3 regions of the Ruegeria sp. G7 genome follow, and region 2 is predicted to be linked to each of the others. Evidence: riboswitches for the same ligand, from Rfam matches in the RefSeq annotation. Region 2 holds a riboswitch; each other region holds the start of a gene.
The links. A riboswitch is a leader RNA that binds a small molecule or an ion and turns the genes downstream of it on or off. The one in region 2 is predicted to bind cobalamin.

Region 1 (8,007 bases), 2.9 Mb from region 2:
TTGGCGCAGGGTGAAATCCGCCGCCGGTTTTCGCTGATGAAAACAGCGGCAACGGGGCGCTGGTAGGATCAGGCGGTCTGAGGGTCCGAAGGCCTGAGCACCAGCCACAACAGCGCGCCACCTGCCAGCGTCAGCAGCGGGATCATGGCGAGGTTGACCGCCGTCCAGCCCTCGACCGCCGAACCGCCCGAGCAGTTCATCAGGCCTCCCGACGCCAGCGAGGCAAAGGTGACGCCGCCAAAGACCAGCAGGTCGTTCAGGCCCTGCATCCGTCCACGCTCATGCACTTCATGCGAGTCCGCCAGCATGCTGGTGGCCCCGATGAAGCCAAAGTTCCAGCCGATCCCCAGCAGGATCAGGGCGACGAAAAAGTTTCCCAGATCAACGCCTTGCAGGGCCACGATGCCAGCCCCGCCGAGAATGGCCAAACCAAGCGCCACGATTTTTTCGACCCCGAACCGTGCGATCAGATGGCCGGTGAAGAAGCTGGGAATATACATGGCCAGCACGTGACTGGTGACGATGTCTGCCGCATCGCCCTCGGTGTAACCGCAGCCGACAACGGCCAGCGGCGTCGATGTCATCACAAGGTTCATTAACGCGTATGAAACCATCGCGCAGATGATCGCCACCGCGATGCGCGGTGTTTTCAGCAGCTCGAGCCGGGTGCGACCTTTGGGGTCTTCCTTTGTGGGCTTAGGCGGGGTCGGGATGTCGAGAAAGAAGAACAGCGCCGAGCCGAAGACGTTGATCGCGATGACGGCCAGATAAGTGCCCAGAAACGGAATCACATAGGCCTGCGAGGTCAGCTTGACGATCTGCGGGCCAATGATCGCTGCCGCCAGCCCTCCGGCCATGACGTAGGATATGGCTTTGGGCCGAAATGCGTCAGATGCGGTGTCGGCAGCGGCAAAGCGATAGAAGCCATGCGCGCTCATGTAGATGCCGGTCAGGAAGCTGCCGACAAGGAACAACGGGAACGAACCCAGATACAGGCCATAAGCGCCGATTACCCCACCCGCAGCACCCGCGGTTGAGCCGACAAGAAACCCCGCGCGCCTCCCCCAGCGCTGCATGATGGCAGAGATCGGCGTCGCCGCCATCATCGAGCCCAGAACGATCAGCGAGATCGGCAATGTGGCTAGACAGGCGTTGCTGGCCAGCGATTGCCCGGCCAGCCCGCCGACGATGAACATCATCGGCATCTGCGCGCCCAGCACGGCCTGCGCCGCCACAAGTACGGCGACGTTGCGCTTGGCCTGGCTGTCGTCCGGGGTGGCTGCGGTCATCGTCATGGGCAAATGGTTATCGGCGATTGCGATGTGGCACAAGCGGGTTGCATATGCGGCACATCCGCCTAACGTGCAGGCAAGGATCACTTATCGGAGAGCGCATGTCCGTTGGACGCATCATCGAAACACCGGACTGCGTGACCGAAGGGGCCGAGTGGCTGGCCGGGGCCTGCCCGCGGATGGCTTATGCGATGGACCAGACCGGGCCGCTGCCGCTTCGGCGCAAGCCGGATGGGTTTGCCCAGCTTCTCAGCGCGATCGTCAGCCAGCAGGTCAGTGTGGCGTCGGCCAATGCGATCTGGAAGCGGTTGCGGGATGCCAAACTGACCGGCCCGCGCAAGATCATGTGGGCGACGGATGACGATTTGCGCGCGGTTGGGCTCAGCCGTCAGAAAATCCGCTATGCCCGTGCGCTGGCCGAGGCGCGGATCGATTACAAGGCGCTGCGCGATGCACCGGATGATCAGGTGGTGGCGATCCTGACCGAGGTGCCGGGCATCGGTGTCTGGACCGCCGAGATTTATGCGATGTTCTCGCTGGGTCGCGCCGATGTGATTGCGCCGGGCGATCTGGCCCTGCAAGAGGCGGCGCGCATCCTTTATGACTTGCCGAAAAGACCAACCGACAAAGAATTACGCCAGATGGCCGAAGCGTGGTCGCCCTGGCGATCCGTTGCGGCGCGGGTGTTGTGGGCCTATTACCGGGTCGCCAAAGACAGAGAAGGGATCAGATGACACGGGTTTTGAATGCGCTGAGGAAAGAGCCGGTCTCGGGGGATACACGCTCGGTCGTGGTGTTTGTGCATGGCTATGGTGCGAACGGTGCCGACCTGCTGGGTCTGGCTGATCCGCTGGGGGAACACCTGCCGGATACGCTGTTCGTGGCCCCCGATGCGCCCGAGCAGATTGCCGGCATGCCCAACGGTTTTCAGTGGTTCCCGATCCCGTGGATCGATGGCTCGTCCGAGGAAGAGGCCCGGCGCGGGATGGAAATGGCGGTTGAGGATTTCAACGCCTTTCTGGACGCGCTGATGGTGGATGAGGATGTTCTGCCCGAGCAGGTCGTTCTGTTTGGCTTCAGCCAAGGCACCATGATGAGCCTGCACGTCGCCCCGCGTCGTGAAGACCCGGTGGCCGGGATCGTCGCCTTCTCGGGACGACTGCTGGAGCCGGATTTGCTGCCGGATGAGGTGGTCAGCCGGATGCCCGTTCTGCTGGTGCATGGCGACGCCGACGATGTTGTGCCGCCGCAATCGCTGCCCGAAGCAGCCGAAGCCTTGCAGAGTGCCGGGTTCAAAGAGGTCTATGCCCATGTCATGAAGGGCACGGGCCATGGCATTGCTCCGGATGGTCTGAGCGTTGCTTTGGCGTTCATGCGCGACAAGCTGAGCCTCTGAGCTTAGTCGTGGGGTCTTAGCCCCACAGATGCGCCTCGGCGAATTCAATCGAATTTCCTGCAGGGTCGCGGACGTAAAGTGAGCGGGCCCCGTTGGGCCAGTCGAACTCGGTATCCAGCGGAACGTTCCAGTCCAGCAGGTGCTTGCGCATTACGGCGATGTCATCGCGGCTGAGTACAAGGCAGACATGGCCCGGTCCGCGTGCGCCATGCGGCGGGACGGGCAGGTCGGGGTTGCCGGGTGGTTTCTCGGTCTCATCGGCGTTGAACAGCAGCAGAACCGACCCACCGACCCGATAGAACACATGGCGATCGGTCACGCGCTGGATTTTCTCAAGGCCCAGTATCTGGCCATAGAAGTCTTCGGCCGCGTCCAGATCATCGACATAAAGCGCGGCTTCCAGAATGGCCGATGGGGCCGGGATGTCTGGTGTCACCTTCATCCCTTAAGCCTATCACATCGCGCGGTTTTTGTCACCGACGCAGGCGGCGGTCGCGTTTGCGCTGTGGTGCCACGCTCAGGGTGGGCATGGGCAGGCTGTCCCACTGTCCGGGCGCAAGCCCGTCGAGCGACCAGTCTCCGATGCGGGCGCGGATCAGACGCAGGGTCGGGTGGCCGACGGCTGCCGTCATCCGGCGTACCTGACGGTTGCGACCCTCGCGGAGTGTCAGTTCAAGCCAGCAGTCCGGCACGGTCTGGCGCACCCGGATCGGTGGGGTACGCGGCCAGAGGTCCTCGGGTTCGTCAATCAGGCGCGCCTTGGCGGGCCGGGTCAGGCCGTCTTTCAGTTCGACGCCCTGGCGCAGCGCAGTCAGCGCCGCCGCATCGGGAAGCCCTTCGACCTGAACCCAATAAGTCTTGGTCATTTTGTGCTTGGGGTCGGATATCTGCGCCTGCAGACGCCCCTGATCGGTCAATAGCATCAGCCCCTCGCTGTCGCGATCCAGACGACCGGCAGGATAGACGCCGGGCAGGTCGATGAAATCCGACAGCGTGCTGCGGGGCGAGTCCGCATTGGCGCGGTCCGTGAACTGCGGCAGCACGTCATAGGGTTTGTTGAAACGAATGAACCAGGACATGCCCCGCCATAGCGTCCGCGCCACATCAGCGCAACCTGTGGATAAGTGTCACTTATCTGTTACGGATTCGGCATAACGAATACCCGAGATGTTGTGTGAACTCGGCACTTGTCAGAGATTTAACACGAGATATAGTCAGCGTAAGGCCGGGGCGGGTGTTCCCCGCTCTGATGTCACAAACGGGCAGAGCAGAGCGAGGAGCGATTCAATATGGACGGAGACTTCAGGGCCGAATTTGTCAGGGAAACCGGTGCGCTCAAGCATCATCCGGCATTGGTTTTGAACGCCGATTACCGGCCGTTGTCCTATTATCCCTTGTCCTTGTGGCCCTGGCAGGAGGCAATAAAGGCGGCTTGGCTGGACAGGGTCGATATCGTTGCCGAATACGACGAAGTTGTCCGAAGCCCCAGTACCGAGATCCGAATACCCTCGGTCGTTGTTCTGAAAGACTATGTAAAACCCAGAAAGCGCGTGGCCTTCACGCGCTTTAATTTATTTTTGCGGGACGAATTCAAATGTCAGTACTGCGGCAGTCGCGAAAATCTGACCTTTGACCATGTGGTGCCGCGTGCGGCAGGCGGGGTTACAAGCTGGCAGAACGTGGTTGCGGCTTGCAGCCCGTGTAACCTGCGCAAGGGATCGAAATCCTTGCGTCAGGCCAGAATGTCGCTGAACAAGCCACCGCGTCAGCCCGATGCCGAGGCATTGCGTAACATTGGCCGCAAATTCCCGCCCAATCATCTGCACGAAAGCTGGATCGATTTCTTGTACTGGGACGCGGAACTGGATCAGCAGTAGCGCCTAGCGCGCCCGCCATGCGGCGAGCCAGATCAGAACCAATACGCTAGAGAGCACGCCATTCCAGCCAGCCATGGACACCCCCAGCATTTCCCACGCGATATCGTCACAACGCACCAGCGGGGCGGACATGATCTGATCCAGTAATTCTTCGGCGCTCAGCCCGCCGATGGGGCCGGATGTGCAGGTCGTGGGCCCCTCCCACCAGCCTTTTTCGACGCCGGCATGAAAAAAGCCGATCCCGGCGGTGGTCGCCGCAGCAAGCGCCCCGAGCAAGGGCAGGGCGCGGGCCCCGGGCCACGCCAGCGCCAATACGCCCAGGATCACCGCCGCGCCATGCGGATAGCGTTGCCAGATGCACATTGTGCAAGGTGCCAGCCCGCCGAGATACTGAAATGCCCAGGCCCCCAAAAGCAGGGCGGCCGACCCGGAAGCTGCCAGTAAGATCAGGGCGTTTCGTGTCATAGGTATCTCACCACCAGAAACCCGCCAAATAGCAGGATGATGAACAGGGTGAACATCAGGCCCAGACGTTTTTCGATGAAGTCCCGGATCGGTTCGCCAAATTTCCAAAGCAGCCCGGCGACCAAGAAGAACCGCAGCGCGCGGGCCAGGATTGATGTTGCAATGAAGGTACCCAGCGGCATCCCGGTCCATCCGGACATGATTGTGATGACTTTGTAGGGAAATGGCGTAACGCCGGCCGCAAGCACGGCCCAAAAGCCGAAGTCATTAAAGCGCGTGTTGAATTCTTCCATCGCATGCGCTTTGCCCATTGCTTCCAATACGGGTTGGCCAAGGCTCTCGTAGAAAAACGCGCCGATTGCATAGCCCAAAATCCCACCCAATACCGAGGCCACCAGCGCGACGGATGCGATCAGCCACGCCCGCGATGGTCGTGCAAGGATCATCGGGATCATCAGAACATCGGGCGGGATCGGAAAAAATGAGCTTTCAATAAAGGCAACAACGGCCAGCGCCCAAAGCGCATGGGGGTGCTCGGCCAGACGAATGGTCCAGTCATAAAGTGATCGCAACATATGATACAAATATCCCGGCAAGTGTTGCGCCAAGCCAAACCATGCGCATGTCGAGGGGTCAACCTCTGTGGTCGCCTCATTTCGCGCGATAGCGGTTTTTCACTTGATACCGCCGCATGATCACACCCACGCGGTGTTTGCGGCGCGCCCGGGAGCATGCGCCCGGTATGGCGCATTTCGGGCAAACGGGGTGATGGGCAAAGCCGCAGTGTTACGCGACAGACCAGTTTGTGGAAACGATGCGTGTTGTCGTGGAGATGAATGGTGCCCTTCCCCGGATTCGAACCGGGACGCCGTGAGGCAAAGCATTTTGAATGCTTCGTGTCTACCGTTCCACCAGAAGGGCCCTTGAGTTCTCGTTTAGGCGACCTGCCGGGGGTCGTCAACAGGGTGATCGCCGCTAAATGTGTCGATGCGATTTCGTCCACCGATAAGACGGTGCGTTCGATGATCGATCCCGCCGCTAAGCGGCACCATTCGAAAGGCGCAGTGTTGGTTCCGCCGCCGAGAGACAAGCTTGACCTCGCGCGGCCCCGATTAAAGCGCAGGGTTTTTGCGCTTGCATGATGACGATCTGACCCATTGAAGAACAAAAACAAACCGAGGACAGCCTCGCTCTTGCGGCAGCGAATTCAGGGCGGTGTCTGTTTTGGAACGGGAAATGTCGCAAGCCTTTCAGCGGTGATGCGGTGTAAATTTATCTTGCCGCTACGAGGTGCCGCTGTTTGATTCTCGGACAGCGGAGAATTGGGAAGCCGGTGCAAATCCGGCACTGCCCCCGCAACGGTAACGAAGGTCGGGTTCGGCGATCAACCACTGGGACGAGGATCCCGGGAAGGTGCCGAAACCGGGCGCGAGCCCCTTCGAAGTCCGGAAACCAGCCTCGTGGATATGTCAAACCGCGGGTGGCGGTGGGGGCGCTGTTGCCGGGCGTGATCCTCGTACGCTTCCGGGCGGGCCTCCTGTTGCCATCTGCCCAAGCAGTGCCGCGGCGTGCGGCAGGAGAGCCATAAGTGAGCAGTATTCAAAGCCTGTTGGCGCGCCGGAACCCGGCCTATGCGCTTGAGCAGCCATTCTATACCGATCCCGCTATTTTTCAGGCTGATCTGGAAGCCATCCACTATCGCGAATGGCTGTTTGCCATACCGGCCTGCGAATTGGTGAAGTCGGGTGATTACGTCACCTATACCATCGGTGCATATCGCGTGATCATCGTGCGCGGCACAGACAACCAGATTCGTGCATTTCACAACACCTGCCGGCATCGGGGCTCGATCATCTGCAAGGCCGCAAAGGGGAACGCGCCCAAGCTGGTCTGCCCGTATCACCAATGGACCTATGAACTGGACGGATCGCTTCTGTGGGCGCGCGATATGGGGCCTGATTTCGACCCCAAGCAGCACGGTCTGAAGTCCGTGCATTGCCGTGAATTGGCGGGGCTTGTTTATATCTGTCTTGCGGAGGACGCGCCTGATTTCAACGCCTTTGCCGATGTGGCGCGGCCTTATCTTGAACCGCATGATCTTGGCAACGCCAAGGTGGCCTATGAAAGCTCGATCATCGAGAACGGGAACTGGAAGCTGGTCTGGGAGAACAACCGAGAATGTTATCACTGCGGTGGTAATCATCCTGCGCTTTGCCGCACTTATCCTGACGATCCCAGCGTGACCGGCATCGGCGAAGGCGGTGAAACGCCTGCACATCTGCAGGCACATTTCGACCGGTGCGAGGCCGCCGGGGTGCCGTCGAACTTTCATCTGAGCACCGATGGCCAGTTTCGGGTGGCGCGGATGCCGCTGAAAGAGGGGGCCGAAAGCTATACCATGGATGGCAAGGCAGCTGTGCGGCGCTGGCTGGGCCGGGTTCCGTTTGCCGATGCCGGAGCGTTGCTACAGTTTCATTACCCGACGACGTGGAATCACTTCCTGCCGGATCATTCGATCGTCTTCCGCGTCACCCCCGTCAGCGCGACCGAATCCGAGGTCACTACAAAATGGCTGGTTCACAAAGATGCCGTGGAAGGGCTGGATTACGACATCAAGCGGCTGACCGAGGTCTGGATCGCCACCAATGATGAAGATCGTCGCGTGGTCGAGGACAATCAGCAGGGCATCAACAGCCCGGCCTATGTACCTGGCCCGTATTCGGACACTCAGGAATCGGGCGTGCTGCAGTTCACCGACTGGTACTGCAGGACCCTGTCAGCACGTCTGAGCCCCGAAACCATCGCTGCGGAGTGACGCCATGAATGATCTTAGCCCAATGGCCACGCTCTGGCAGGATGATGAGACGCTGGAATGCGTCTCGGTGGTACCCGAAATGCCGAACACAGCCAGCTTTACCTTTCGGGCCCCCTCGGGCGCGATGTTCGCTTATCAACCCGGCCAGTTTCTGACGCTTGA
Region 2 (8,007 bases):
CTGCAGAGCGATCAGAGCCTTGCCACGGCGCAGGGCGGTGAAATGGAATGCGCCGTCTGAGAATACCGGGTCATCTTCGGCGTTGCCCCAGACGGTTTGCAGGTCTGCGTGCAGGTTTTCAGGCAATTCGGCCAGCGCGGTCAGATAATCCGCCAGAGGCCATGAAATCCGCGCATCCAGCAGCGTCTCAGCAATCGGCTCAGCAGGCGCGGTGTCATAGCCTTCGTCTTGCAGATCGGCCAGCATCGCCTCGGCCGAGGCCAGTGCGTCCAGACCCACCGCATGAGCCATCTGCCAGTTTTTGCCGGGATAGGTGGACAGCACCAGCGCCGGAACCTGATCTGCTTTGGGTCTGTCCACCAGATTCAGCCAGCCGGTGACGCGGTCGATGATCGACTCGATCCGTTCGGGTTCGGCCCGGTGGGCAAAGCGGGAATATTCCAGATGCGGGTCGCGTTTGCCGGGTTCCTTGAAGGACGCAATGCCTGCCGAAATCCGCCCGTCCACCTCGGGCAGCACCACATGCATGGCAAGGTCGGCGGGGGACAGGCCGCGTTCCGCCTCGGCCCAGGCTTTGCGGCGCGAAGTGGCAAGGGCGACCTGGAACACCGGTACATTGGCAGCGTCCAGAGGGGATGTGCCCGACGCGCCTTTCCCCGAAAAGGAGGTTGCGTTGATGATCGCCGAGGGGGTCAGCGCCACGACCTGTTCGCGTAGCCAATCGGCGGCTGCGGGCGCTTTCAACGAGGGGGCGAACAGGCCCAAGGCCTCATACCCCCGCGCGCGCAGGCTGCGTATCAAGGCTGCGACCGGGGCGGTGTCGGCAGAGGTCAGATAGGCGCGGTAGAACGTCACGAGGATGCGTTTGGCATCGCCGGAGAACGCTGTGTCCACCGGGATCACACCGCGATCCGGGCACCAGGCGCCGCATTCGGGGATCGTTTTGGCCCCCATTACCGGCCCGGCATAGAGACCCGCCGCCAGCGCCATTTGCGCCAGCGCTGCTTGTGCCGCGACTTCACCGCCTGTGTCGCAGAGATGTGCCAAACGGCGGAGGGTCGAGACAGGCAAGGTGGAATAGTCGTCCAGCCGCGTGTCTTCGCGCCCATCGGCAGGCAGGACGGCCAGGGCAATTCCTTTGGCCTGCGCAAGCGCCAGAACCTGCTGCAGCCCGTAGGCCCAATAGGGCACCCCGCCGATCAGGCGGATCAGGATGCCCTTCGCGCCCTCCAATGTCTGTTCGACATAGGTGTCGACGGACAGGGGGTGTTTCAGCGCCGTCAGATTGGCCAGCCGCAGGGTCGGCATGCGCCCATCGGGACCGCCGCCACGATGCCAGCCTGCCGCGAAAGCGCCGAGGTCGCTGTCGGAAAAGGACAGCACCACCAGATCCGCCGGGCTCTGGCCCAGATCGGTCGGGGTCTCGGTTTCTTCGAGCCCGTGGCTTTCGCGGAAGACGACGTGCATGGCTTACTCGGCGGCCTCGGCCACACCCACGAGGATGTCGCGGATTTCGGCTTCCTTGATGTCGTCATGCTCGGCAATGACCACAAGGCGCGAGCGGCGGTCTTCGCCGGGCTCCCAAGGACGGTCGTACTGATGACGTACACGCGCACCCACGGCCTGTACCAACAGGCGCATCGGTTTGCCCTGAACGGCGGCATAGCCTTTGACGCGCAGGATGTTCAGTTCCTTGGCCAGACGTTCGATCTTGGCAACCAGATCCAGCGGGTCAGACTGTTCCGGCAACTCGACGATGATGCTTTCGAAATCGTCATGCTCATGATCGTGGTGGCCGTCGTGATGCGAGGGACGTGCGTCCATGTCATCCTCGGCGGCGGCTTCAAGACCCAGCACGACGCGGACGTCAACGGCACCTTCGGCGACCTCAACCACGGGCAACGGGCGCGGGGCTTCGGCGGCGATAATCTCGCGTGCCTTGGCGACACCTTCGGGACCGGCCAGATCGGGCTTGGTCAGCAGGATGATATCGGCGCAGGAAATCTGATCCTCGAACACTTCGGACAGGGGCGTTTCGTGGTCAATCGAGTCATCGGCCATGCGCTGGGCGTCCACCGCCTCGACATTGGGCGCGAAGCGACCTGCGGCCACGGCTTCGGCATCGGCCAGAGCGATCACGCCATCGACGGTGATTTTCGAACGGATATCGGGCCAGTCGAAGGCTTTCAGCAGCGGTTTGGGCAGGGCGAGGCCAGAGGTTTCAATCAGGATGTGATCGGGGCGCGGCTCCAGCGCCATCAGGGCCTCGATCGTGGGGATGAAATCGTCGGCCACGGTGCAGCAGATGCAACCGTTCGCCAGTTCCATGATGTTTTCCGCCGGGCAATCGGGGATGGCGCAGGATTTCAGGATGTCGCCATCGACGCCCACATCTCCGAATTCGTTGACCACAACAGCCAGACGCTTGCCCTGCGGGTTCTGCATCAGATGGCGCACCAGCGTCGTCTTCCCCGAACCCAGAAAGCCGGTGATCACGGTGACGGGGAGTTTTTCGAGATTGCTCATTTCAGGGCTCCAATCGGGGGAATGCGGGCCGCACAGTTTTTGCGGAAATGTTCAGGGCGTTCGCGCCATTTGACCAGACCGTCCTCGGTCGCGAGGTACTTGGTGGCGCCGTCAACGATCACGTCGACATGGTCGGTTTCGTTCAGGTGTTCGTACACGAAGGTCCAACGATCCGGTCCGCCACGCAGGACGATGGAACAACCCTCGTCACAGTTCGACAGGCATTCGACGGCTTTCAGGGTGATCCCGTCGGGCAGGTCGGCCTGTTCCAGAGCCTTGTGCAACAAGGTGCCGGGGCGTTGCGCATCGTCCTCGACGGGCAGCCCGCGACGGCAGGTGGTACAAACCAGCAATTCGACCGGAGCGGTCTCGGTCATGTCTCTCATCCCCCAAATCCTCTTCGTGGGGGACGGGGTTTCATGCGGGTCCATTGACCCGACACCGGAACACCCCGTCCGGTTTCATCTTCGGGCGCTGGCAGGTCTCCCGGCTTGCGGATGTCAGAGGCGTCCTCTGTCGGATGTCCCGCCTTCCCGGCATTCGCCAGTGGCTTGGGCACCCTCTCCGGTCACGGTCGCGGGGGCGGCTGCGTTTGACGGATGATCCGCTGACGCATTCCCTTTTCATCTGCTGTCGCAGACACCAACGAAAGGGACATGCGGCAGGGTTGCCCCGCTTGTCAAGCGCAACACGCTGATCCGTGATCACGCGGGTAAAAAGCGACCTGTCCGGGTCGCTGGGCGGCATGATCCGGTTGGGCCGACATGCTGGCATGGTTTGCAAAACGCGAACAGGAGGATGCGGCGCATGAAAGTAGGGTTTATCGGGCTGGGCAATGTGGGGGGCAAGCTGTCAGGATCGCTGCTGCGCAACGGGATTGATCTGACGGTGCATGATCTGAACCCCGATCTGGTGGCCGCGTTTGTCACGCAGTGGGCCAAAGCGGCTGAAAGCCCGGCCCAACTGATGCGCGATTGCGATGCGGTGATCACCTGCCTGCCGTCGCCCGCCGCCTCGGATGCGGTGATGCAAGAGATGCTGCCCGAGGTCACTCCCGGCAAAATCTGGATGGAAATGTCGACCACCGACGAAGCCGAGGTCAAACGCCTTGGCGCGATGGTGATCGAGCGGGGCGGGGCTGCGGTGGATTGCCCGGTTTCAGGCGGCTGCCATCGGGCCGCGACGGGCAATATCTCGATCTTCGCGGGCTGTGATCGCGAGACGTTCGAGCGTATCCTTCCCTTCCTGACGACCATGGGGCGACGCATCCTGCATACGGGCGAACTGGGCTCGGCGTCGGTGCTGAAAGTGCTGACCAATTATCTGGCCACTGCCAACCTGATCACCTGCGCCGAGGCTTTGGTGACCGCAAAGGCCGCCGGGATGGACCTTGGCACCACCTATGAGGCGATCAAGATTTCCTCGGGGACATCCTTTGTGCATGAGACGGAAAGTCAGGTCATCCTGAACGGCTCGCGCGATATTTCGTTCACCATGGATCTGGTGAGAAAGGATATCGGCCTGTTTCAGGAGGTCGCCGACCGCGCCGGAGTGCCGCTTGAGATCAACCCGTTGATGATCAAGATTTTCGAAGACGGGATCGCGCGCTATGGCGAGCGCGAGCTGTCGCCGAATATCATCAAACGGCTTGAGGACGCGACGGGGCTTGAAATTCAGGCCCCGGGCTTCCCGCCCGAGATGCAGGACGATGAACCCGAAGAACCGGGCTATGAGGTCGTCCCCCAGAACCGCAGGGTATCATAGACACGTTTGCATCAGGCGCGACCGGTCTGCGGGCTGCAGCACGTGTTTCGGGTTGATTGCCGAGTGGTTTTTGTGCCTTTGTCTGGGCGAATTTGGGAAATACGGAGCGTCCAGTGAAAACCCGCACCCCGCACACCCATCGTGAGCTGGAGCTGCTTGATGTCCTCAGACGTCTTGGCGGCACGGCCCGGAACTCGGAACTGGCCAAGACGCTCGGCGTGTCCGAGGAGACCGTGCGGCGCACGATCAAGTCGCTGGCGTCTTCGGGGGCCGTCGAACGGGTGCATGGTGGTGCCTATCTGGCAGGCACACAAGGCGATCCCAGCTTCTTCCACCGCATTGCGCAGCATTCCGAGGAAAAGCGATTGATTGCCGGGCATGTGGCGGGCCTGATCCGGGACGGTATGACCGTGTTTCTGGATGTCGGATCTACCACCGCCTACGTCGCCGAGGAGTTGCGTCAGTCTGGCAATCTCACCGTCGTGACCAACTCGATCGGGGTCGGGCAGACGCTTGCCGGGACGCCGGGCAACCGTGTGCACCTGCTGGGTGGCGAACTGCAAAGCGATGAGCGCGGCGCTTTCGGCCATGTCACGCATCGGCAGGTGCAGCGCTATGCCTTCGATGTGGCCGTGCTCAGCATCGATGCGATCTCGGCGCGGCGGGGGTTCCTGTACCACAGCTCGGTCGAGGCTGATCTGGCAAGCGTTGTGGCGGGGAATGCGGATCGGCTGCTGGTGGCGGCGGCGCATTTCAAGTTTGGTGAAACCGCGCCATACGTTGGTCCCGAACCGCGCATGATCGATCAGCTTGTCACCGATCAGGCACCCGGCGGAGACGTCGCCAACGCATTGAATCAATGGGGTATTGAGGTCCAGATCGCGGTTGCAAGCGGGGTGCAGGCCGCAGGCTGACGTGGGTGTGTTCGTTGAGGCTGATCTTTGGAAAAATGGCAGCCCGTAGGGGAATCGAACCCCTCTTTCCAGGTTGAAAACCTGGCGTCCTAACCGATAGACGAACGGGCCATTTGGTTCAAACAAGCAAAATGGCAGCCCGTAGGGGAATCGAACCCCTCTTTCCAGGTTGAAAACCTGGCGTCCTAACCGATAGACGAACGGGCCACGCTGGCTTGTGGAGGGCCTTTTACGGTTTACCTTCCCCCCCCGCAAGACGAAAAACGCAAGGCTGCGCAACTTTTTTGGCCGCCTCCGCAGGGCTTTGAAACGGGTATCAGACGGCCTCTGCGGCATCCTCCAACCGCAGCTGCACGCTCTGCCGACCGCCCCAGGAATTCACCTCAAGCCGGCCCGCAAAATGGAAACGCGCCCCGCCGTGATTGGACAAACGATCCCCCAGCGGGCCATCGAAGGCCCCAAATGCGATGGCGTCCAGCCCGCCGGACATGCCATCCGACAGCGAGAGTTTCAGATGGGTCTCGCCCACGCGTTTGGCAAAGCGCACCTGCAGATCGGGCAGGGCATAGCGGGGGGCAGGGGCTCCGGCTCCGAAGGGACCCGCCTTTTCGATCTGTTCGATCAGGTGAACCGTCGCGGCCCCCGACATCAGAGCGCCGTCCAGTTTCAGATCGGCGGGGCCGCTTTGCCCTGCACCCTGTTTGGCAAGCAGTTCCGATAGCCGCGCCATCGCGGGCTCCAATTGATCACGCATTACGGTGAGTCCCGCCGCCATCTTGTGACCGCCGCCCTTGACCAGCAGCCCCTCGGCCGCCAGACGCTGGATCGAGGCACCCAGATCAACACCCGAGACCGAACGGCCCGAGCCCTTGCCCTCATCCCCATCAAACCCGATCACGATGGCGGGGCGGTTTGCGGTCTCTTTCAAGCGTGAGGCAACGATGCCCACGACGCCCGGATGCCAACCATCGCCTGCGGCCCAGACAAGTGGCGCGTCCAGCCCACGGTCTTCGGCCTGCGCTAGCGCGGCTGCGCGCACCGTGTTCTCGATCTCTCGCCGCTCCGCGTTTAGCGCGTCCAGCCGCTCGGACAAAGCTTCGGCCTCGGTCGCCGAGTCGGTGCTCAACAGCCGCGCGCCCAGATCGGCCTGACCAATGCGCCCGCCTGCATTCACGCGCGGTCCCAGCAGGAACCCCAGATGATAGCTGTTGGGCGCGGTATCCATACGCGCCACATCCGACAGCGCCACCAGCCCCGGCCTTTGCCTTTGGGCCATCACCTTCAGACCCTGCCGAACCAGCGCCCTGTTGGCCTCGATCAGAGGCGCGACATCAGCCACCGTGGCCAGAGCCACCAGATCAAGCATCGCCATCAGGTCCGGCCCCTTGGCCCCGGCCTCGCGCAGCTGGCGCCCGGCCTCGACCAGCATCAGAAACACCACCGCAGCGGCACAGAGATAGCCCAGATCGCCGCTTTCATCCTGCCGGTTCGGGTTCACCACGGCCACGCAATCCGGCAGGGTCTCCCCGCCCAGATGGTGATCCAGCACGATCACATCCGCACCCTTGGCCGCCGCGATAGGTTCGTGGCTCAGCGTTCCGCAATCCACGCAGATGATCAGATCATGACTTGCCGCCAGCTCCTGCATGGCGGGCACATTGGGCCCATAGCCCTCGTCAATCCGATCCGGCACATAGAGCGTTGCAGCAATCCCCATCTGGCGCAGCCAAACCAGCAACAGCGCCGCCGAAGACCCGCCATCCACGTCATAATCCGCAAACACCGCAATCTTCTGACGCTTACGCACGGCCTCCAGAAACCGGGCCGCAGCAGCTTCCATATCCTTCATTGCGCGGGGGTCAGGCAGCAGTTCTTTCAGCTTGGGCTCCAGAAATCCCGCGGCCTCCATGGCGGGAACCCCGCGTCGGGCCAGAACCTGGCACAGCGCGCGCGGCAGATCGGTCTGCTGCGCCATCATTTCGGCCGCGCGCTCGACCTCGATTCCCGGTCCAACCCAGCGCCGCCCGCTCAATGATTGCTCAACACCCAGAAACGCCACATCTCACCTCATGCACCAAGGCCGGACCCTTCAGGACCCGGCCTCTTCATCTTTTCACAAATACTCTCGCCGAAGGCAGCGGCGCAAGCCGCTATGCGTCGGTATGCGACCACATCGGCGTGCGGTAGGACATGCGCCGGACCGAGCCTGTCTTGGACCGCATCAACAGCGTCGTCGTCTCGACCCAGCCCGGTTCCCGCTTGATGCGCGGCAGCAGCGACCCGCCCGTCACGCCAGTGGCGGCAAAGATCACATCGGCTGTCACCATCTCATCCCGCGCGTACACGCGGTCCAGATCGGTGATACCTGCCTTGGCAGCACGCCCCCGTTCGTCGTCGTTGCGGAACAACAGCCGGCCAAAGATCTGGCCACCCATGCATTTCAGAGCCGCCGCCGCAAGAACACCCTCAGGCGCGCCGCCCTGACCCATATACATATCGATACCGGTCACTTCGCTTTCGGCGCAATGCATGACACCGGCCACGTCTCCATCGGTGATCAGACGGATCGAGGCACCGGTCTCGCGCACCTCGGCGATCATCGCCTCGTGGCGCGGACGTTCCAGAATGCAGACGGTGATATCGGCAGGTTCGCAGCCTTTGGCCTGGGCCAGCGCCTCGACGCGTTCGCGCGGGGTCATGTCCAGATTGACCACGTTCTCGGGGTAACCCGGACCAACCGCCAACTTGTCCATATAGACATCCGGCGCATGCAGCATCGAGCCGCGCGGGCCCATGGCAATCA
Region 3 (8,007 bases), on a different contig from region 2:
GAACACGAAATCCCAGATGAAAGCCAGATGCAGGGCCTTGGCGACACGGACCTCGAAGGGCCTCTCCAGCTTTTGATGGGCGTCCGGCCCGATGTAGTTATCTATGGCTGCACCTCAGCGACATTGACCCACGGGCCAGAGTTCGACCGCGCCCTGTCCACGCGGATCAGCACCAGCTGCGGTGCCCGCACGGTGACCGCTGCGGGAGCGATCACGAGGGCCCTGACCGCGCTTGGCGTGACGCGGATCGGCTTTGCTTCGCCCTATGTGCCCGCCATCAACGACATGGCGGTTGCGTTCCTCGCGGCAGAGGGCGTCGAAACCGTTCGAAGGTCAGAGGTGTCAGAGACGCTTGGAAACCAAGGGCAAGGTGCGCTAAGCCCGGACGCGGTCTTTGAACTTGGCCTGAATGCCGACCATCCAGAGGCCGAGGCGATTGTCTTATCGTGCACCGATATGCGCAGTGTCGAAACGCTGGACCGGCTGGAGGCAACTGTCGGGAAGCCGGTGATAAGCTCGAATCAAGCTCTCCTGTTTGCGGCGCTTTGTGCGCTAGAGCATCCCGAGCCCGTAGAAGGCTTCGGGCGTTTGCTGGCAATGCCGCGCGGGCATTGTTTTGCCGGACAGCACAGTATCGACTAGGGTGATTATAACTCGGTCCAGTATTCCACACCGCCTGAAGGACGATACAGGAGGAACCTATGGCAGACCCAAAGCTTAGAACGACCCAAGGCAACGGACGTCTATTCGATAATGTTCTGGATACGATCGGAAACACGCCGGTTATTCGTATCAATAATCTGGGGCCCAAAGGCGTCACCCTTTTTGTGAAATTCGAAGCCTTCAACCCGGCGGGCTCGGTCAAGGACCGGCTGGCGGTCAATATCATTGAGGCTGCAGAACGCAGCGGCGCGCTGAAACCGGGGCAAACCGTGGTCGAGGCAACCAGTGGGAATACCGGCATCGGGCTCGCCATGGTTTGCGCCCAGAAAGGCTATCCTCTGGTTGTGACCATGGCCGACAGTTTTTCGGTCGAGCGTCGGCGTCTTATGCGGATGCTTGGGGCGAAGGTGATCCTTACGCCGCGTTCGGAAAAAGGGTTTGGCATGTACCGCAAAGCCGCCGAACTGGCCGAAGCGCATGGCTGGTTGCTGGCACGGCAATTCGAAACAGAGGCAAACGCAGATATCCACGCCGCCACCACCGCGCAGGAGATTCTAAGCGACTTTAGCGGTCAGCGACTGGATTACCTAGTGACTGGTTACGGTACCGGCGGCACCGTGACCGGCGTTGCCCGTGTCCTGCGCAAAGAGCGGCCTGAGACGAAAATCATCCTCTCAGAGCCTGCGAATGCGCAGTTGATCGGCAGCAAAATTGCCACGGAACGCGGGGCGGACGGCGCGCCACTTGCCAGCCACCCGGCATTTGAACCCCACCCGATCCAAGGCTGGACTCCAGATTTCATCCCCGCCGTTTTGCAGGAAGCAATCGACAATGCCTATTTCGACGAACTGATCCCGGTGGCTGGTTCAAAAGGTGTTGAATGGGCCAGAGCACTGGCCAGCAAAGAAGGTATCCTGACCGGTATTTCCGGGGGTTCCACCTTTGCCATCGCCATCGAGATTGCTGAACGGGCCGAACCCGGTGCGCATATTCTGTGCATGTTGCCCGATACCGGCGAACGATACCTGAGCACGCCGTTGTTCGAAGGAATAGCCGAAGAAATGACCGAGGAAGAAATCGCAATCTCGAACTCGACCCCCGGCTATCAAATGTCCTGAGGCAAGCCTTGCTTGCGGGTATGTTCGCGGTCGGTGCGGCGTTTAAATCAGCCCGAAGCAGGATCGCTATACAGCCTGATGGACCTCGATAATGTTACCTTCAGGGTCATGAAAAAAGATCTGATGCCATTCTTTGGCAAAGGCGGTCCCATAATCGGAATACGGAATTCCATTGGCTTCGAGCACAGTCTTGAAGGCTGCGATATCATCTGTCCGAAACGCGATATGGCCGCGCTCGACCGGGTTGATCGCTTCACCATGTTTAAAGGCCAGATCCAGATTCCGCTCGGCTAGGTGCATCTGCATCGCACCATCCGTGGCGAAACGAATTTTGCCATCATAACCCTTCTCATCCGTGGCCTCCGGGCGTGGAAAGTTCTCGATAGGAATGTTATCCAGGCCCAGCACGTCTGTATAAAAACGATGCAATCGTTCGATATCGTCCGAGACATAGTTGATGTGATGGAATTCGAGTTTCATAGCAGTAGCTTCCACTTGATTTTCAGGGGAAAGAAACCCGATGAACCCTTCTCTGGCAACCCTCAGGCTGGCAAGTGTAGTAACACCGAAGCTTCATCATGCTGGCCAAGTCTGGATCACAGCATAGTGTAGAATTGCCGAAGGTTCAGGGCATCCGGTTCGCGCCGGAGATGTGGAATGGCAAATGCCGCCTGAGCCGTTGCGTCCCCTCTTGTTCCGGAACCCCGCCTATATGGCCTTGAACACAAGTTCGAACATCTGCGCGAATTGGGGTGCAATCAGTCCACCTTAGCGTGGCGGCGTCTCAATGCGTCGGACCGTGCGAATTGCCTGCTGGGCTGTTGCGGGCGTCTGGTCGCCGCACGACAGGTCTTAGGTGCTGAACCGTTTAACGCCGGGTGCGCGCGGTTCTGAATAGCAGCAGAAACACGAAAACCGATCCGATTGAGGTGGTGACAATGCCCACCGGCAATTCCTGTGGCGCCAGCAGCAATCTGCTCAGGATATCTGACCCTGTCAGCAAGGCTGCTCCCACGATCGCGGCAGTCGGCAGCAAATGGCGATGCAAAGGCCCGGCAATGCCGCGTGCGATGTGGGGCACCATCAAGCCGACAAAACCGATCACCCCGGCGACCGAGACAAAAACAGCCGTCGCAAGCGCCGCAACGAAGAACATGCTGAATCGCAGACCCTGCACCGGGACACCCAGAGTGCTTGCTGTCAGATCTCCAGTCAGCAATGCATCAAGCCAACGGCTGCGATAAAGCGAATAGCTTAAGATCAAAAGCAGGCCCACACACACCAATGGGAAGGTTTCCCATCGGGCCAGGCCCAGCCCACCGAGCATCCAGAAGATCACCGAATGCGCGGCCCGGTTGTCGCCGGCAAAGATCAGGTAATTGGTGATGGCCGAAAACAGAAAGGATACCGCAAGCCCCGCCAAAATCAGCTTTTCTGGTGCACTGGTTTTCAACCCATGCACCAGCGCCAAAACGATCCCCGAGGCGACAAGACCGCCGCAGAACGCGGCGAGCGGCAACGTCCAGAACCCCAGAATATCTCCGGTAACGGTAATCACGAATACCGCGCCTGCTGCCGCGCCCGAGGACAGACCAAACAGGAAGGGGTCGGCCAGATCGTTGCGCGTTGTCGTTTGCAGTACCACGCCAACTATCCCAAGCCCTGCACCAATCACTGCCGCAAACAAGGCGCGTGGCAGGCGCAGGTCAAAGACGATGCGGTGCATCGGAGACATCTCGCCACCCACCAACCCGGTGCCAAGCAGCACAGCCTCGACCGTTTCGGAGACCGGAATCGAAGTCGTGCCATAGATGGTCGACACCAGCAAAAGGGCGGTCAGAACGACCGCCCCCAGCAACAGCGTGAGGCCCAATCGGCCCATATCAGTTGAGGCCTGGATGCATGGCCTCGGCCATTTTCGAAATTGCCGCGATATTAGCGGGTCCGGGGGTCAGCTCCTCATAGCGAAGACCAATCCAGCGCTGGTCCTTGACCGCGTCGGTTTGCGACATCACCGGATGTTCCTGCAGGAATTTGAAGGTATCCGCCGCGCCATTGCCGGTCTGATAGTCGAGCAGCACAAGGAATTCGGGGTTCGAAGCGGCAACCGTCTCCCACGAGGTACGACCCCAGCTCGTGTCCATGTCATGGGTGACATTCTGACCGCCTGCCGCCGCAATCATCGCGTCGGGGATCGCGAATTTACCCGCCGTAAACGGAGCATCCGCCGGACCATCCAGCAGGAAGACACGCGGCTTGGCCAGATCGGCAGTCTTGGCTTTGATCGACGAGAGCTCATCTTTCCAGCCAGAAACCAGTGCCTCGGCTTTGTCTTCGACCTGCATGACCTTGCCAAGTCGCAGGACGTCGTCGAACAGCAGGTTCATGCTGGCTTCGGGGCGGTCTTTATCCAGATGCACGCAGCTTTCGGTCAGGATCATGGTCTTGATCCCGAACGGTTCCAGCGTGTCAGGCGTGACATCACCGCCGGGCTTCATGCCATAATACCAACCCGCGAAATACAAATCCGGCTCGACCGCTACAAGGGTCTCGACGGTCGGGTATTTCGGTGCAAGCTCGGGGATGTCGCCGCGTAATTTATCGAACTCGGGGCTTGTCTTGTACCAGCCGGTGATGCCGGTCAGGCCGACGATCCTGTCCTGCAAACCCAGGGCGAAAGCCATGTCGGTCATGTTCATGTCATGCACAACCAGACGCTCGGGGGGCGCATCAAAGACCAGCGGTTCGCCGCAATTGTCGACGGTTATCCCTTGCGCGGCAGCGCCGCTTGCCATGGCAGCAATAAACACCGCGGGCCAGATTGGTTTCACGAATAATCTCCTGAGTTTAAGTGGGAACTGTTGTTCTTCGGATGTCCAGTACCGGAATGACGCGCCCTTCGTGGTGAAAACACAGATAGTCGACACCAAAGGTTTCGCGTACCCGCTCTCCGGTCAGCACCTCATCAACCGGGCCAAATCCCGTCAGCCGCGTGGATTTCATCAACGCGACATGGGTCGCGAATTCGGGGATCATGACCAGATCATGCACGATCATGACCACCGTAATCCCCAGATCCGCAACCAGAGACAGCATGCGCCCTTTCGCATCGGGGTCCAGATGGTTCGTCGGCTCGTCCAGAAACAGAAGCGACGGGTTCTGGGCCAGCGCGCGCGATGTGAGCCCGCTGTCGCTCACCACCGGAAAGCTGCGCCATCCGCTTTTGCGCAAGAGGCGCGAGGCCAGTCAGATTCAGAATCCGGTCCAGCTCTTGCTGGTGCGCACGTGCGGAGCGGTCGGTAAGGATCGGTATCTGGCCCAGAGCCACGTAATCGCGAAGCGACAGACGCCCATCTGGCATCTCTTGCTGGCCGACCACGGCGATAACACGCGCCCGTTCGTTGGCTGAGAACTGCTTGAGGCTTCGCCCATTGATCTGAACATCGCCCAGAGACAGCCCTTCGGCACCGCAAAGCAGATTGAGCAAGGTGGTTTTACCCGCGCCGTTCGGGCCAGCAATCGCCAGAATCGAGCCTTCGGTCAGCTCAAAACTGACATTCTGCAGCAGCACATCGCCATTTAGCGCATAGTATTCGAGGTTCGAGGCAACAAGGAACGGCTGGGGTGTCATAGCGGTACCTGCTGACCAATCGGCGGCATCCGCGATAGGGTCTTAGCGGATAGTGCACCGGGCCGCTCGGTCGCTTTGGTCCAGCCATTCGCGCTTTGTTGGTACTGAAGGGCAAACTCGGCCAATGCGTCAATCTCGGCCGGGGTCTGGATATCACCAAACAGATATTGCGCCTTGCCTACAGCCTGAAAGCCCACAGTCGTCGGGTGCGCACACCCGGCCATGCAATCAACGCCGCGGATCGCAAAGCCCTCGGGCAATCGGGGTGCAAGGGACTCTTGTATTGCCGACAAGGTCTGCGCGCCGGAACAGGTGGCGCAGATCAGCACAAAATGATCAGGAGTCTTCACACACGCGCCCTCTGCCTCTGCCCAGATGCATCGGGAAGGTGCCAAATATGTCAACACGTGTCAGACGTGCCATCAAAGCCTCCTTCCAGGACGCCCCGTCCCGGGTTGGTTGAACATCTGATGGCAGGTCTCCTGACTCGCGGGTCTCGGCTTGGCCATCCTTCCCGGCCGAAAAGGCCAGTGGTTGCTTGGCTTTGCTCGCCGCTTACAGTTGCGGGGGCAGTTACGGGTTTGACCGAAGCGGGCCGCACCGTATTCCCTTTTCATCCCGCGGCCATAGCCTTGGGAACCATCGCAGGACTCAGTGCCTTAGAACAATGGATGGGTCAATATGAAAGTTACCGGGCGTGAGCGGTCGAACGCGCACAATCCCCTTGCCCGCCCTTTCGTGTCCCAGCTGGATTGGATAAGAGGGATCAACCCCTGCATGATGCGCAGGACAGGGTTTCCATCCAATCAGGAGCCAGCCCATGCCTTTTTCCCGCCTCGCTCTGGCCGCAGCCATCGCCATCGCGTCACCCGTTCCGACCCTTGCGCAAGCTGCTGATGAGCGCGCCGCGCCCTTATCGCTCGAGTTGAATACGGTGCAGGAGGTGAACGGCGCCTGCCGTCTGACCTTTGTTGTGCACAATCAAACCGAAAGCGAAATCGAGAAAGCTGCGTTCGAAACCGTCATTTTCGACAAGTCCGGCGGCGTGGTCACGCTGTCGCTGTTTGACTTTCGCGACCTGCCGCGCGACCGGCCGCGGGTGCGTCAGTTCAGCCTGCCTGATCTCGATTGCACCTCGATCCGTCGTGTCCTGATCAATGGCGCAAACAGCTGCGTTGTCAGCGGCTCGGAAAGCGATATCTGTGCAACAGAGTTGAACCTGACCAGCCGGATCGATGTGGAGCTCTTAGGATGAATGCACTTGAGGCCCTGCGCCAGATCGTAGCCCTCGGAGGGCCGGTTGTGGCCATTCTGATCGTCATGTCCGTGCTGGCGCTGGCTGTGACGCTTTACAAGCTGTGGCAATTCACGGTGACCGGTGTTGGGCGGCATCGCGTTCTCACGCAGGCGCTGAACGCATGGGATGCAGGTGATCATCAGACAGCCCGGGCCCGTCTAGCCAAAAGCCACAGCTATCTGGCCCCGTTGGTTGGCGCCGCCATGGATGCGCCGGACTTGCCCGGACTGGATGATCGCCTTGACGCCGAGGCCGGTCTGGCCTTGGCCGGGTTGGAGCGCGGCTTTCGGCTGCTCGATACGGTCGCCCAGCTTGCGCCCCTACTGGGGCTTTTCGGCACGGTTCTGGGGATGATCGAAGCGTTCCAAAGCTTGCAGCAGGCCGGCAGTTCGGTTGATCCATCCCTGCTGGCAGGCGGCATCTGGGTGGCGCTGATCACCACTGCGGTAGGGCTTGCGGTTGCCATGCCGACGTCGATGATACTGTCCTGGTTCGAAAGCCGGACGGCACGCGAGCGCGTCTTCGCCGACAAGGCGCTGCGCACCGTGCTGGTGCCCGGACAGTTGGCCACCGAAGAAGAAACCTTATCCGCCGTGCCGGAACATGCGTAACCGGGCGCCATTTGTCAGGCGCACGTTGTCGATGACACCGCTCATCGATGTAATATTCTTGCTGTTGCTCTTCTTCATGCTCACCTCGACCTTTTCGAAATTCGGCGAGATTGAACTAACGAGCTCAATCGGAGGCAACGCGCAAACCAGCGAACCGTCAGAGCGGACTTTTCTGCAGCTCGGAGCCGACCGTCTGGTATTGAACGGGACATCAACCACGCTGGACGATCTCGTGACGCAGGTCGAGACCGGGCAGCTTCTTGTCAGCCTTGACGACGACGTGACCGCACAGCGCCTTGCGGATTTGCTGGTCCGTCTGCGCGGACGCGACGGGCTCAGCGTGTTGGTGCTGGAGTGAGCGGATGATCCAACCGTCCACCCCCCGCCGCAAGCGCGACTCGACCATTGCCCTGATCAATGTCGTGTTCCTGATGCTGATCTTCTTTCTGATCGCAGGGACCATAGCACCACCGCTGGACCCCGATCTGGATCTTGTAGACACAACCGAACTGGACGGGCGTGAGCCGCCCGACGCGCTGGTGCTGCACAAGGATGGCACGCTCAGCTTCCGTGGCGTGCCAACTGACGCAGAAACATTCATGGCCAATCACATTGAAGGCCCGGTCCGGATCGTCCCGGATCGCGAAGCACCCGGCGCGCGCCTGATCGAAGTCACCGGCCTGCTGC

Region 1: it holds a riboswitch for cobalamin, as region 2 does, so the genes downstream of both, ACR3EN_RS15300 (aromatic ring-hydroxylating oxygenase subunit alpha) here and ACR3EN_RS00645 (DUF1636 family protein) in region 2, are expected to answer to the same signal.
Region 3: it holds a riboswitch for cobalamin, as region 2 does, so the genes downstream of both, ACR3EN_RS17725 (DUF1636 family protein) here and ACR3EN_RS00645 (DUF1636 family protein) in region 2, are expected to answer to the same signal.

The regions. Positions count from the first base shown of each region.
Region 1 covers NZ_JBQFIL010000001.1:3,040,272-3,048,278, reverse strand. The annotation lists gene ACR3EN_RS15350 (squalene/phytoene synthase family protein) at 1-66, shown strand, start outside; gene ACR3EN_RS15345 (MFS transporter) at 69-1,295, opposite strand; gene ACR3EN_RS15340 (DNA-3-methyladenine glycosylase family protein) at 1,394-2,026, shown strand; gene ACR3EN_RS15335 (alpha/beta hydrolase) at 2,023-2,688, shown strand; gene ACR3EN_RS15330 (VOC family protein) at 2,705-3,130, opposite strand; gene ACR3EN_RS15325 (pseudouridine synthase) at 3,162-3,767, opposite strand; gene ACR3EN_RS15320 (HNH endonuclease) at 3,978-4,565, shown strand; gene ACR3EN_RS15315 (disulfide bond formation protein B) at 4,569-5,030, opposite strand; gene ACR3EN_RS15310 (YqaA family protein) at 5,027-5,605, opposite strand; tRNA gene ACR3EN_RS15305 (tRNA-Leu) at 5,868-5,951, opposite strand; cobalamin riboswitch at 6,302-6,505, shown strand; gene ACR3EN_RS15300 (aromatic ring-hydroxylating oxygenase subunit alpha) at 6,619-7,845, shown strand; gene ACR3EN_RS15295 (FAD-binding oxidoreductase) at 7,850-8,007, shown strand, end outside.
Region 2 covers NZ_JBQFIL010000001.1:125,373-133,379, reverse strand. The annotation lists gene cobN (cobaltochelatase subunit CobN) at 1-1,467, opposite strand, end outside; gene cobW (cobalamin biosynthesis protein CobW) at 1,471-2,526, opposite strand; gene ACR3EN_RS00645 (DUF1636 family protein) at 2,523-2,903, opposite strand; cobalamin riboswitch at 2,986-3,188, opposite strand; gene ACR3EN_RS00640 (NAD(P)-dependent oxidoreductase) at 3,334-4,290, shown strand; gene ACR3EN_RS00635 (DeoR/GlpR family DNA-binding transcription regulator) at 4,404-5,204, shown strand; tRNA gene ACR3EN_RS00630 (tRNA-Glu) at 5,241-5,315, opposite strand; tRNA gene ACR3EN_RS00625 (tRNA-Glu) at 5,337-5,411, opposite strand; gene recJ (single-stranded-DNA-specific exonuclease RecJ) at 5,521-7,263, opposite strand; gene glpX (class II fructose-bisphosphatase) at 7,355-8,007, opposite strand, start outside.
Region 3 covers NZ_JBQFIL010000002.1:203,229-211,235, forward strand. The annotation lists gene ACR3EN_RS17690 (maleate cis-trans isomerase family protein) at 1-642, shown strand, start outside; gene ACR3EN_RS17695 (PLP-dependent cysteine synthase family protein) at 702-1,781, shown strand; gene ACR3EN_RS17700 (VOC family protein) at 1,848-2,261, opposite strand; gene ACR3EN_RS17705 (FecCD family ABC transporter permease) at 2,650-3,663, opposite strand; gene ACR3EN_RS17710 (ABC transporter substrate-binding protein) at 3,665-4,612, opposite strand; gene ACR3EN_RS17715 (hypothetical protein) at 4,629-4,877, opposite strand; gene ACR3EN_RS17720 (ATP-binding cassette domain-containing protein) at 4,825-5,412, opposite strand; gene ACR3EN_RS17725 (DUF1636 family protein) at 5,409-5,762, opposite strand; cobalamin riboswitch at 5,868-6,071, opposite strand; gene ACR3EN_RS17730 (hypothetical protein) at 6,233-6,667, shown strand; gene ACR3EN_RS17735 (MotA/TolQ/ExbB proton channel family protein) at 6,664-7,320, shown strand; gene ACR3EN_RS17740 (ExbD/TolR family protein) at 7,352-7,678, shown strand; gene ACR3EN_RS17745 (ExbD/TolR family protein) at 7,683-8,007, shown strand, end outside.